Linked DNA regions of Synechococcus sp. PCC 7335. The protein of the gene in region 1 interacts with the protein of each later gene in a pairwise test. Links are inferred from orthologs where the notes say so. Each region holds a gene or a part of one and is shown in the gene's direction. Other genes may lie near its edges.

The links. Proteins that work in one complex are often made in the same cells at the same time.
Region 2: the proteins of S7335_RS11075 (region 1) and S7335_RS01865 interact in binary tests that used the Escherichia coli proteins (3 or more experiments, as listed by UniProt). The link is inferred for Synechococcus sp. PCC 7335 from one-to-one orthologs.

Annotation. Positions count from the first base shown.
Region 1 is NZ_DS989904.1:2,547,192-2,555,165, reverse strand. What follows is about bases 638-3,431. They hold S7335_RS11075 (FtsW/RodA/SpoVE family cell cycle protein), read left to right. Parts: upstream 638-1,339; coding sequence 1,340-2,524; downstream 2,525-3,431. Other genes in these bases: S7335_RS11070 (cytochrome C biogenesis protein CcdA), read left to right, coding at 2,652-3,416; S7335_RS11080 (NAD(P)H-quinone oxidoreductase subunit 4), read left to right, coding at 638-1,092. Outside these bases: more of S7335_RS11080, read left to right, coding at 1-637; S7335_RS11065 (cytochrome c biogenesis protein), read left to right, coding at 3,444-4,820; S7335_RS11060 (response regulator transcription factor), read left to right, coding at 4,912-5,595; S7335_RS11055 (hypothetical protein), read left to right, coding at 5,805-6,767; S7335_RS11050 (DUF4383 domain-containing protein), read left to right, coding at 7,347-7,844.
Region 2 is NZ_DS989904.1:427,008-432,528, forward strand. What follows is about bases 2,590-5,521. They hold S7335_RS01865 (penicillin-binding protein 2), read left to right. Parts: upstream 2,590-3,066; coding sequence 3,067-4,977; downstream 4,978-5,521. Other genes in these bases: S7335_RS01860 (hypothetical protein), read left to right, coding at 2,590-2,955; S7335_RS01870 (gluconokinase), read left to right, coding at 5,233-5,521. In the rest of the region: ilvB (biosynthetic-type acetolactate synthase large subunit), read left to right, coding at 114-1,883; more of S7335_RS01860, read left to right, coding at 2,236-2,589. UniProt on the Escherichia coli protein: Essential cell division protein that catalyzes cross-linking of the peptidoglycan cell wall at the division septum. Required for localization of FtsN.

The DNA of each region.
Region 1 (7,974 bases):
GCTGGCGGCTCGCTGTTTATCTTACTAGCGGCACTGGGTATGGCCTTTTACGGCGATACCATCAGCTTTGATATGCAGACGCTGGCGGCCAAAGAATTTCCTTTGAGGTTGCAGCTATTCCTCTACTCTGGCTTCTTGATTGCCTACGCAGTCAAGCTACCGATTATTCCATTTCATACTTGGCTGCCGGATGCTCACGGTGAGGCCACTGCGCCCGTACACATGTTGCTAGCTGGCATCTTGTTGAAGATGGGTGGTTATGCAATTATCCGGATGAACGTCGAGATGTTACCGGATGCTCATGCCATAATTGCGCCAGGGCTAGTAATTTTTGGCGTGGTGAACATCATCTACGCAGCGCTGACATCGTTTGCTCAGAACAATTTGAAGCGAAAGATTGCCTACTCCTCGATTTCCCATATGGGATTTGTGATGATTGGAATTGGTTCGTTTACCAACCTTGGACTCAGTGGCGCGGTCTTGCAAATGGTTTCTCACGGTCTAATCGGCGCAAGTCTGTTTTTCCTAGTGGGTGCTACCTATGATCGGACTCATACGCTGATTCTCGATGAGATGGGCGGTGTCGGTCGCAAAATGCCAAAGATCTTTGCGATGTTTACAACATGTTCGATGGCATCTCTCGCTTTGCCAGGAATGAGTGGCTTCGTGGCTGAGCTGATGGTTTTTGTCGGCTTTGCAAACAGCGATGCTTACGGCTTCAACTTCAAGCTGATTGTGGTGATGCTGATGGCAGTCGGGGTGATTTTGACGCCTTTATATCTGCTATCTATGCTGCGAGAGATTTTCTACGGCCCTGAGAACCAGGAGCTGATTGAGCATGAAGTGCTAATTGACGCAGAGCCACGCGAGGTATTTGTGATTACCTGTTTGCTCATCCCCATTATTGGATTTGGTTTGTATCCTAAGGGATTGACCCAGCTCTATGATGCGAAGACCGTTCAGATCACTGAGCGGATTCGAACAGAGATGTTTGCGATCGCACAAGACAAGAATCCACCGCTTCCAATCGCGACCACGCCTTTGCTCAACGCCCCCCTGATAGGCGCACCAGAGCTAGGCAAGCAGCCATAAATACGGGTCTCGATTTCATACAACCCCCCAGTACCTTTGGGGGGTTGTTGCGTTTTGAGCATTTAAAACAAAAAATAAAACAGAAATTAGTATAGTCAAACTCATAGGCTAGGACGCTTAAACCGAAGACCTAAGAGCGTGAACGCTCTGATTCACAGAAGTACTTGACAAGATAAGCACCTATCTTCTATAGCTCTAACAACATTTATAACTACATCCGCTGGGCAGCAGTCCACGCTAGAGATCTTTGAACTTATCTTTTGCGGCTGGTCTTAGGACCGATGTCACTCAATTTTTCTCAGTACAAGACTGGGCGATCGAAGCTCGGCTGCTACGCTGGATGACTTTGCTCTGGCTGTCCGTTGGCTTAGTCGTGTTGTACTCTGCCTCTTATCATGCGGCTGAAGACGACTATGGAAGGGGTAGCCACTATTTCTCAGTGCAGCTTGTTTGGATGTTGATAGGGCTAGTGATTTCTAGATATATCACTCGCCACCCACTGCAGCAGATAATGCGGCTTTCAGGTTGGCTGCTGTTGGTATTTATGCTGTTGGTAATGGCAACTCATATTCCAGGTGTGGGGATTTCGGTTAATGGCGCCACTCGCTGGCTACCACTAGGGCCTTTCTTGATTCAGCCCTCAGAGCTAATGAAACCTTTTCTCGTTCTGCAAAGTGCTCAGCTTTTTGGCAAATGGCATAGGCTAACCAACCAAACTAGGCTCATTTGGCTAGGAATCTTTACACTCGGACTGCTATCGATCTTGGCTCAGCCTAACCTCAGTACGACAGCTGTTTGCGGCATGACGATTTGGCTAATCGCATTGGCAGCTGGTTTACCCTATAGACAGTTGATATTGACAGCTTCGAGTGGGTTAGTGGCGGCGCTGGTCAGTATTAGCATCAAGTCTTATCAGCGCGATCGCATCACCTCGTTCCTTGATCCTTGGGCTGATCCGGCTGGAAAGGGCTACCAGCTAGTTCAAAGCATCCTAGCTATTGGCTCAGGCGGCCTTGGAGGAGCTGGCTATGGTTTCTCTGCCCAAAAAGAATTTTTCTTACCAATCCAATATACTGACTTCATTTTCTCAGTCTTCGCCGAAGAGTTTGGATTTATTGGTAGTGCTGTTCTACTGATCTTTTTTGCTATCTACAGTACGCTTGCTCTAGTCGTTGCCGTTCAGTCTCAAAAAACAGTCCATCGTTTGGTTGCCATTGGCTGCATGGTTCTACTAGTGGGTCAATCACTGATAAATATCGGCGTTGCAACGGGTTCTCTACCTACAACAGGACTGCCTTTGCCGCTGTTTAGCTATGGCGGCAGCTCAGTCATCGCTAGTCTAATTACCGCGGCGCTCTTGATCAGGGTGGCGCGCGAATCACGAGATGCAAACGTATTGCCTTTGAGATCGCTTTCTCGTTCAAAGAGTTAAAAGGCTATTTACGTAGGATCGCCCAGCGTATGGAATCGCAAAACATGTCATAGCAGGGCAGGTCAGCACTTCGGTACAATATATAGATACTGACTACCAGATCATCTGAGCTGGGTTATTCCAAACTATGGGCGATTCTCTCTCAGAGACGTTGTATGAGCGCCTACAATTGTTTCTCTATCATCTTAGCCAGGCTGCTAACGGATGGGTAGAAGCTCAGTTAGGCCATCTATCGCTAGCGAGTATAGGAATTATCGCAGTAGCGGGTCTTCTGACTAGCTTGACCCCCTGTATGCTTTCTATGCTGCCGATTACAGTCGGCTACATGGGTAGCTACGAATCAAAAAGTCGTTGGCAATCAGTGGGGCAATCAGTCTGGTTTGCGGTTGGGCTAGCGACTACGCTGGCAGGACTAGGACTAGCCGCTAGTAGTTTGGGTTGGGTATATGGACAGGTGGGCGTTGGTTTACCAATCGTGGTGAGTATGATCGCCATCCTGATGGGATTAAACCTTCTAGAAGCACTTCCGCTTCCCCCCTTACCTTCTTTTAACGATACAGAATTTCTACAAAACGACATTCCCCGCTCAGTTAAGTCCTATTTGCTAGGACTGACCTTTGGTCTGGTAGCTTCTCCTTGTAGTACTCCAGTACTAGCGACGCTACTAGCTTGGGTGGGCGAGAAGGGAGATCCGGTGCTTGGAGCATCCCTATTACTTGCCTACACTATCGGCTACGTCGCTCCATTAATGCTAGCCGGAATCTTTACAGCTTCAATCAAACGAATCTTAGAGATCAGGCGATGGTCTGGCTGGATTACGCCTGCGAGCGGTGTGCTACTAGTTGGGTTTGGCCTGTTCTCGCTGGTCACACGGCTACTCCCTATCGCCTAATCTATTTAGTTTCTTCTTAGTCTTCATATGCTTACCGCCGTAAAACGCTATTTCCGCAAAGAGCTTGTCCCAGTATTGGCGGATCTAAAACTAGCGATCGCCCTGCTTCTGGCGATCGCTGTATTTAGCGTCAGCGGCACCGTCATCGAGCAGGGCCAAGGACTGAGCTTCTACCAAGAAAACTATCCTGACTCTCCAGCGCTCTTTGGCTTTCTCACCTGGAAGTTTATCGTGATCTTAGGGTTAGATCATGTCTATCGCACCTGGTGGTTTCTCTCTATCCTGATTCTCTTTGGCGCCAGTCTTACTGCCTGCACCTTTACTCGGCAGATTACAGCACTGCGTTGGTTTTCTCGCACTTGGAATTTCTACAGCAAGCCTCGCCAGTTTGAGAAGATGGCGTTGAGTACCGAGCTAGAAGGAGGAGATTGGCAGGTTTTGCGATCGCAGCTCAGCGATCATCGATACAAAGTCTATGAGAAAAGCGAAAGTGGAAACACTATGCTTTACGCTCATAAAGGGCTCTCTGGGCGTATTGGTCCGATTGTGGTTCATGCCAGCATGCTGCTTATCCTAGGCGGAGCAATACTCGGTTCTATGACCGGCTTCTTTGCCCAAGAAATGGTTCCTAGCGGCCAAACTTTCAAAGTCCAAAACATCTTTGATGCAGGTCCTTGGGCAGGGCCACAGATTCCCAAAGATTGGTCGGTCCACGTCAATCGCTTCTGGATCGACTACTCCCCTGAAGGACGGGTTGATCAGTTCTATTCCGATCTTTCTGTTTTAGATAACGCAGGCGAAGAGGTAAAACGCAAAACTATTTGGGTAAATCAGCCGCTACGCTACAAGAACGTTACTTTGTATCAGGCAGACTGGGCCGTTGGCGGGATTAAGGTTCGCGTTAATAATAGCCCGACTTTTGAGCTGGCGATGGCCCCTCTAGACGTAGAAGGCGCTAAGCTGTGGGGAACTTGGGTGCCTACCAAACCGGATATGAGCGCAGGCGTGTCACTCATCGCACAAGATTTGCAAGGCACTCTGCTGCTATACGATATGGGTGGAAAGCTTGTTTCTACCGTCCGTCAAGGTGGCAGCGCCGAAGTCAATGGTATCACCCTTCACCTAGACGAGATTATTGGCAGTACAGGTCTGCAGATCAAAGCTGACCCAGGTATTCCTGTGGTCTATTTGGGATTTGGCCTGCTAATGGTTGGTGTAGTCATGAGCTACATATCCCATTCTCAAGTGTGGGCGCTCAAAACAGCAGACAAGCTGTTCGTTGGCGGTCGGACTAACCGGGCTCAGGTTTCCTTTGAGAAAGAACTGATTAGTTTTCTAGATAAAACTACGAAAGCCTCTACTGCTCAGTCAACTGCTCCTATTCCTGCCGAGACGATTGCCTAATACTTAAGTAGTCAGCTATCTTGCTCACAATTCACTTCTAGCACTCTCCTAAGCTCTCATCGTTTAGCTCATCTGGCTCATATCTGACTCAATGCGTATCCTACTGGTAGATGATGAAGTAGAACTAACCGATCCACTTAGCCATCTTTTGCGGCGCCAAGGCTATAGCGTCGATGTTGCTAGTGATGGTGAAACAGGAGCGCAGATGGCAATCAGCGGGCAGTACGATTTGCTCATTCTAGACCGGATGCTGTCAAAGATGAGTGGATTAGAGATTTGCCAGAAAGTGCGATCGCAGGCTCTATCTACACCCGTTCTCTTCCTAACAGCAAAAGATACGCTAGATGATCGCGTCGATGGTTTAGACGCAGGCGCAGACGACTACTTAGTCAAACCTTTTGAGCTACGAGAGTTGCTAGCCCGTGTTCGCGCACTGCTTAGACGCCCAGGATCTCCCTCAGTTGCATCTCCGTCTATTCTTCAGTTCGAGGACCTCAAGCTCCAGGTCGAAAACCAGCTAGTTAGCCGCAATGGCAAGTCGATTGAGCTATCAGATAAAGAAGTTCAGCTCTTGGCTTATTTGATGCGATCGCCCCATCAACTACTCACGCATGCCCAGATCTATGATGCCGTTTGGGGAGAAGGCTCAGCGCCAAGCAGTAATACGCTAGCTGCCCAAATGCGCCTACTCCGTAAAAAAATAGAGCAGCCAGGCCAGCCTGTCCTTATCCACACGGTTTATGGAAAGGGCTACCGATTAGGTTCAGCAGCATAGCACCTTGGCCAGCGCTATCCACCTTAATAGCAGTGTTTATTAAAAAGGATTTGTAAAACGCTGTTGTAATTGTAAAGCAAAGTAAAAATACATCCAGTTTACGTAGTTATGCGTAGTATAACTACGTACCGGTATGGGAAAAGCCAAAGTCAGTCAGTTCTCAGCTTACTTTTTCATTCCTTTCTCCTAGTTTAGAGGTCAAGAACGAAATGAGTCAGCTAGAAAGTCCTCAGCAGAGATCATCCTCTATCAAGAGTAGTCAAGCTAGACGACAAACCTATCAGCTAGCGAGCCTCGACGATAAGAGGATGGACGGAACTGAGCATCTAGACCTGCTTCATCTACCCTTACTAATACCTAAAAGATCAGAGCCTGTAGCTTCCACAGGCAGTATTCTGTTAGATTCTTTGATAGAGGACTACGCTGATGAGTCTCCTGTCCTCCAGGACCTAAGTCTGATTGAGATTTCCACCCTCGACAACTCAGACCCTAGAGAACAAGAACCCATAGAATCGCAGGAATACCGAGAGTATCTAGAACAGAGCTATTCAAGGACAGCCAGCTCACAGCCAAAGCCGCCTAATGAAGCTTTGGATCACAAACCGCCCGCTACCTCTCAAAATTCGCATACGTCTTTACACCCTTCCGCAGAGCCCGACGAATCTCATCAACCGTCAGCCGAACAGGCCGCTATATCCATAGCAGACGATGGGCCAGCGGATAGAGAATCTGCCGCTTCGGTGGGTCTACTCAACATTAACGACGAGCTGCTATTTGGGGGTGCCTATAGTGATCACTTCTCCATTGATCCCTACATGCCCCTAGGCGATGACGGCAGAGTTTACATCTTGACTTACCTTCTTCAACATCTATCAGCCTTCACGGTAAGCCAACTACAGTATGGCTTTCCTTACAATGCCGACCCCACATTGATTAATCAGCCGGATTCACCAAGATATCTAACCGTTCTAGAGGAGAGTTATTTCGACCTAGATGACTTGAATTCTATGGACGAACTCGATAGCTTTAAGATCTCTAATGCTGCTGAAGATTCTCAATTGAGACCACCCAATACAAAGAGCGAACCAGAAGAGCTGAGCGAGCAGGTACGCCTGCTCAAGGAGAAAATAGAGCTTCTTAATCAGAAACTAGAACAGATTACTATCTCCTAGTCACGCTCTGTTATATCACCCTCTTTCAGTATGTCACCATCTTTTACAAAGAGTAGCGGTTGCCACCGCGTCCGACTCTTCAAAGAAAGTGAACAGTTGTGTTGATGTTGTTGTTTTGAAGAATCTGAGTGACTAGATTGTGATCGCAGATATCGCCTTCTATCAGCTGTACTTGCCCAAACCAAATTGAACCTTATCAAACTACTTTTGTTTCCTGCATAGATGAGCTTGTCGAGTACATATACTAGATTGTCTGTTCTATCACACCAGTAGCGTAAAAATTAGAACCAACAAATCTTGCGCCTCCGGCTATCCAGAACACGCTTAAACATAGTCGCCCACTTAAGAGTTGTTTCTATTTATACACTCTCCCTTCACACATACCCCTTCACCGCACGTATAGCTTCATTAAGTGATAAGTCAAAGCTAATATGGACTCCTGCATCCTTCAAAAGGTCAAGATTCAACATATTACTTCGACCCCTTTGATAGTTCAAACATACACCCTTCGAACAAGGTGTTTCCCTATGAAAATCGCTGTACTAAGAGAGTTATTCTACTAATAAGGATGTTCATTTAATGGCAGTTCGCTATTTTTCACTTGTCATCGGCCTAGTGTATCTAGTCCTTGGCTTTACAGGGTTGATTCCCTCACTTGCCTCACCTGTTGATATGGTGCCGGAGATAATGCAGGAGGTCGGCGTTACTAGTGGCTTGGGTTATCTCTTCGGCTTATTTCCTATCAATGCATTCGAGTCGACTCTTTATCTAGTTGTTGGCCTAGCTGGCCTAGCGGGTTATGCCGCTGGTACTGAGGCGTTTGCTCGTCTATGCGCTGATACCTTTGCGGTGTGGTTCGGCTTTCTAGGAATTTTGGGACTTATTCCAATTGCTAATACCTTTTTCGGCCTGATGCCTCTATATGGCAACGACGTTTGGCTGCACTTAATCAGCGCGATCGCGGCTGCTTACTTCGGCTTCTACCTAGACAGAGGTCGCCGAGATAAGGATCCTTCTGTTCCTGATGATATCAAGCCAGAACCGCTCTCTCGAACTCCCTTTCGCTCTGATTCCTAGCTAATTCGTAAACACTCTGATTCATGTTTGATTATCAGTTCTAACAGGATTATCAGTTCTAGTGGATAGAGTATCGAGTTGCTAAATTTCATAGCCAGTATGCATAATCGCCTTTGACCTTATTTGATAT
Region 2 (5,521 bases), 2.1 Mb from region 1 along the record:
CTGATTAAGATCTAGAGTCTCGACTAGAGTATTGCCCCCAAGAAAAACTGAGCGTTTTAGTTAACGCGAAGTCTTTTTTAATACACAAGTTTGAATTTCCTTCGGTACCCTCTATGGCCTCTCCTGCTACGTTTACGTTAGATTCTTCCAAGGCTACCCAGCGAGTTAGTGGTGCTTATGCGCTGATCGATAGTCTGGTACGTCATGGCGTTGAGCACATCTTTGGTTATCCAGGTGGGGCTATTTTGCCCATCTATGACGCCCTCCACCACGCTGAAGCCAAAGGCCAAGTCCAGCATATTTTGGTTCGGCACGAGCAAGGTGCATCGCATGCGGCAGACGGCTATGCCCGGGCGACAGGGAAAGTCGGCGTTTGCTTTGCCACCTCTGGTCCGGGTGCCACTAACCTAGTAACCGGAATTGCCACTGCCCAGATGGATTCAATCCCAATGGTCGTGGTGACTGGACAAGTGACTCGTGCGGCAATTGGGACTGATGCTTTTCAAGAAACAGATATCTATGGGATTACTCTGCCGATTGTGAAGCACTCCTATGTGGTCCGCGATCCCAATCAAATGTCGCAGATTGTGGCAGAGGCGTTCCATATCGCGAAGACGGGTAGACCCGGTCCAGTGCTGATCGATGTGCCAAAAGATGTGGGCATTGAAGAGATTGACTATATTCCGGTTGAGCCTGGGGATGTCAAAATTCCGGGCTATTCTCCTCAGATAGACATTGACGATAATTTGGTAGATGAGGCGATTGAGCTACTACAGGCATCAGAGCGGCCTTTACTCTATGTAGGCGGTGGAGCGATCGCCTCTGGTGCTCACGCCGAGATCAAAGCACTCGCCGAAGCCTTTTATGCCCCGATGACGAATACTTTAATGGGCAAAGGGGCTGTAGACGAACACCACCCGCTTGCCGTTGGCATGCTAGGAATGCATGGCACTGCCTATGCCAACTTTGCGGTGAGCGAGTGTGATTTGCTAGTCGCTATTGGCGCTCGCTTTGACGACCGGGTAACTGGCAAACTAGATGAATTTGCCTCTAGCGCAAAAGTTATCCACATTGACATCGATCCGGCTGAAGTTGGTAAAAACCGGGTACCTGAAGTTCCTATTGTCGGTGATGTCAAGGCTGTTCTAGCGCGGATGCTTGATCGCTTGTCAGGCCAAGCTGCTCTAGATGTCAACAGAAGTCAATCCTGGCGCGATCAAATTGAAACTTGGAAACAAGACTTTCCTCTAGTTGCGCCTGTATACCCAGATGATATTTCACCCCAGTCTGTCATTGTAGAAATTAGTAAGCAAGCCCCTCATGCCTACTGCACAACCGATGTAGGACAGCATCAGATGTGGGCAGCGCAGTTCCTCAAGAATGGTCCGCGCCAGTGGATATCGAGCGCGGGGCTCGGGACGATGGGCTTTGGCCTACCTGCCGCACTAGGTGTTCAGGTGGCTTTGCCTGAGGCTCAGGTAGTGTGTGTCAGTGGAGATGCGAGCTTTCAGATGAATCTGCAAGAGCTAGCAACACTGGCTCAGTACGGTATCAAGGTAAAAACAGTCATCCTTAACAACGGCTGGCAGGGTATGGTGCGCCAGTGGCAAGAAACATTCTTTGGCGAGCGCTATTCTTCTTCTGAGATGGCAGCAGGGATGCCGAACTTTGAGCTGTTGGCCCAGGCATTCGGTGTCAAAGGGATGGTCATTAGCGATCCTAGTGAATTAGAAGATGCGATCGCACAGATGCTGTCTCATGATGGTCCGGTCTTGTTAGATGTACATGTTCGACGCAATGAAAACTGCTATCCCATGATTCCGCCTGGTAAGAGCAATGCAGACATGGTAGGTCTACCTGATAAACCTAGACCGCGGCGTTAAGCTTTGCTAAGGCTAGAGATCAAAAAGCTAGAGATCAAATAAATATATAAACTCACTGTTTGCGCTGGTTGTTACTCATAGCCAGCGCATTTTTGTTCTGTATGTTTAACTACACCAGACGACAACTCGATCTGTCCTTTATTCACCTTAACTACGTACTTCTGCGGAGCTGTCAACCTATTTCATAAAGTTTTTCGAAGAAAAGCTTGTTGCTAACCTTGTTCTTATTCCATTTGCAGGGTAGTATTCGCGTAATTTGATATGAGGAATCGCTACAGTAGCGCCGAGTGCCTTCTTTGGCATAGCGTAGCCTCCTTGCCAAAAGCCTAGTTCTTTTATCCCTTGCTCCCATATGGTCTCCGCTACTGTTTTTGAGCCTTCTGTGCAGCCCTATAAGAAATTATCTCACCGAGATCTGCCTGGCTATCAGTCTGATGCCGACCTGAGTTCTGCTCCTCGCCAATCTTCGCAACTAGTCATCCAGTCTGCCCAAGCTCATCGGTCAGCTAACTTGAGCAGGCTAGCTAGGCAGACGAAAGAGGGGTCTATCCTAGCTGCGAAGATTCCACCCGTCGGTATGCCAGCTACCAGTACCGCGAAGCTGGCACAGCCTAGAGATACCCTGGCAAAATCGCATCTAACCCAGCTACCTAGGCAAGCGCACAAAGATCAACTTGTTAAGCACTCGCCAGTCTCAACTCCGATCAAGCTACCTAGACAGCCTCGGTTGCCATCTGGATTAAAACTCTTGCGTCAGATTCAGCAGGGGTCTACGGTCTTGGCAGGTCTGCTAGTCGCTGGGGCTTTAGTGGTCTATGGCTCCAGCGCATATACAAATAGATCAACAAATCAAGCACAAGCTCGGCTGAATGCACTACAAAGTGAATCGCAGCAGCTGACTATAGCCAATGAGTCAATCAGGCAAAGTTTGGCAGAACAGGCAATCGAAGAAAACTCTGGCCTAGAACCTTATCAGCCAGATGATCTGTTGTTTATTACGCCTGAACCCCAACGAGCCAAAATAAACTCCGAAGAAAAAGGACAAAAGTGGTTGCAGCCTTTAGGATACTAGGGATAATACACAGGGCATCGACTACGCTTTCTATTTCTTTGATCTCTTTGGATAAGGCAGAAGGGGGATAAGGCGGAAGGAGAAAGCAAGCGTTAGGAAAAGGAAATTTCTATGTCGGCATCTAGCGAATCTGAACACCAGAAGGAATCGATGTTGCAACGACGACGACGACGATCCAAACGCTTATTAAACACTACTGCTAGAACAAATGCTGGCCCTGATATAGATATCCGTTCAAGGACAAAAGACGTTAGACAACGGGCTACAGCCAAGACTAGTCGCAGCACTCACCAACAGTTCTTGCAGCCGCGTTTGATTTTCGTATGGGGTATGCTCATACTGGCCATAATGGGACTGGGCTATCGCCTAGCTCATCTACAGATAGTCATTGCTTCTGAGCTCCAAGCGAAAGCCAAAGCGCAGCAGACAATGCAAGTAACGCCTCGAAGTGCAAGACGGCAGATTGTAGATCGTCAGGGCAACGTAGTGGCGATGGACCAATTGCTGTACACGCTCTATGTTCATCCCAAGCTGTTTAAGGAGTCATCATCAGCGATCGCAACGGCAATCAGCGGCCTGATTGACCAAGACGCACGGTCTTTAGAAAGACAGTTTCAAACTCAAGAGAGCGGTATCAAACTAGCTTCTGAGATCTCAAGTGAGACCGCCAAACGCCTGCGCTCGCTCGGACTAGATGGACTCGATCTGCTACCATCACCGCAAAGGGTATATCCTCAAGGCCAGCTATTCTCGCAGGTCACTGGCTACGTGAATCTCGATGGCAAACCAGAATCAGGAATCGAGTTAAGCCAGAAAGATCAGCTGAAGTACGACAATACTGACACAAGAGAAATTGCATCTTCGCAGCTAGTTGCTCAAGACGATTTGAAGATGCAGTTGACGATTGATAGTCGGCTACAGCGAATTGCCCAGGAAAACTTGGCGGCGACAGTAGCTGAGTATAAAGCAAAGCGCGGTGCTCTCATTGTGATGGATGCTCAAACCGGCGAAATCCTCACATTAGCGGTTGTGCCTACCTACGATCCTAATCGTTATTATGAAGCGGATTTAGAGTATTTCAAGAACTGGGCGGTCAGCGACCTCTACGAACCAGGCTCTACATTTAAACCAATCAACGTGGCGATCGCGCTAGAAAACGGCGGCATCGACCCCAACGACACTATCTACGATGAAGGCCAGATCCAGGTTGGCGGATGGCCAATCCAGAATGTCGACTATCACTGGGAGGGGGCCCGAGGCCGGCTCTCGATTACAGACGTTCTGCGCTATTCAAGTAACGTTGGTATGGTGCATATTATGCAAGCCTTACCGCCAGCCGACTACTATGCGTGGCTAGAGAAATTAGGAATAGGTCAGGCGACTGGTATAGAACTTCCCGGAGAAACTAAGGGCCAGCTTAAGGACCGAGAGCAGTTTATTAGCCGCCCAATCGAAGCAGCAACGACTGCCTTTGGTCAGGGATTCTCGCTAACACCTATCCAGCTAGTACAGCTTCATAGCAGCCTGGCCAACGGTGGTGAGATGGTAAAACCTCGAGTCGTGCGAGGGCTGCTCGACAGTGAGGGCCAACTAAGCTGGACCCCAAAGAGAACCGCGCCTAAGCAAGTCTTTTCGCCTGAGACAACAAAGCAGGTCTTAGCTATGATGAAAGAGGTTGTAGATGACGGCACGGGCTCTGCTGCTAAGGTCAACGGCTATCAGATTGCAGGAAAAACAGGGACCGCCCAGAAAGCAACAGAACAAGGCTCATACGGCGATCAACGGATCACTAGCTTTGTAGGGATTGCCCCGGTCAGCGATCCTCGCTATGTCGTTCTTGCCGTCGTAGACGAGCCTCAAGGCGAAAACGCTTATGGTGGAACTGTCGCCGCCCCTCTAGTCAAAAAGCTGCTGGATTCACTAGTGGTATTAGAAGGGATAGCTCCAGATCAGGCCTCACCTACATCAGTAGAAACTGAGTCAGCCGCAGACGAACCAACAGAATTAGAAGTACAGAATTAGAGATAGATTAGCACTAGGGCTTAGCTCAAATACTTACTAACAAGCACGCTACGCCGATGTGTGCTCACTGACGACTTTGTCTTAGGACAATAGGCTTGGTACGACAATCTTTGTTGTATAACAGTGTGTAAACAGTCTTTCTAGAACCAGGATTCACTCTTCGAGAATGTATGAAGTGACCACTGGTATATAGCTGACTATGGTTATACAAGAGAACATTAGGTATACAGGTGACCCAGCTAGATCATCTCCTTCATGAAATACATTCTTGGAATAGATATCGGTACGAGCAGTACAAAGACAATTGCGTTCGATAGAGAAGGCCGACAGCTAGCTCGTAGCGCTCAAGGATATTCACTCAATGCGCCGGTCCCGGGAGCAGCAGAACAGAATGCAGATGAGATTTTGCAAGCGGTAGTACAAACAGTTTCCCAGGTAGTTGCAAACTTAGATCCATCACAGCTATTAGGGCTTTCGTTTAGTGCAGCGATGCACACGCTGCTATTGCTAGATGAGGATTATTACCCTTTGATACCCTTGCTGA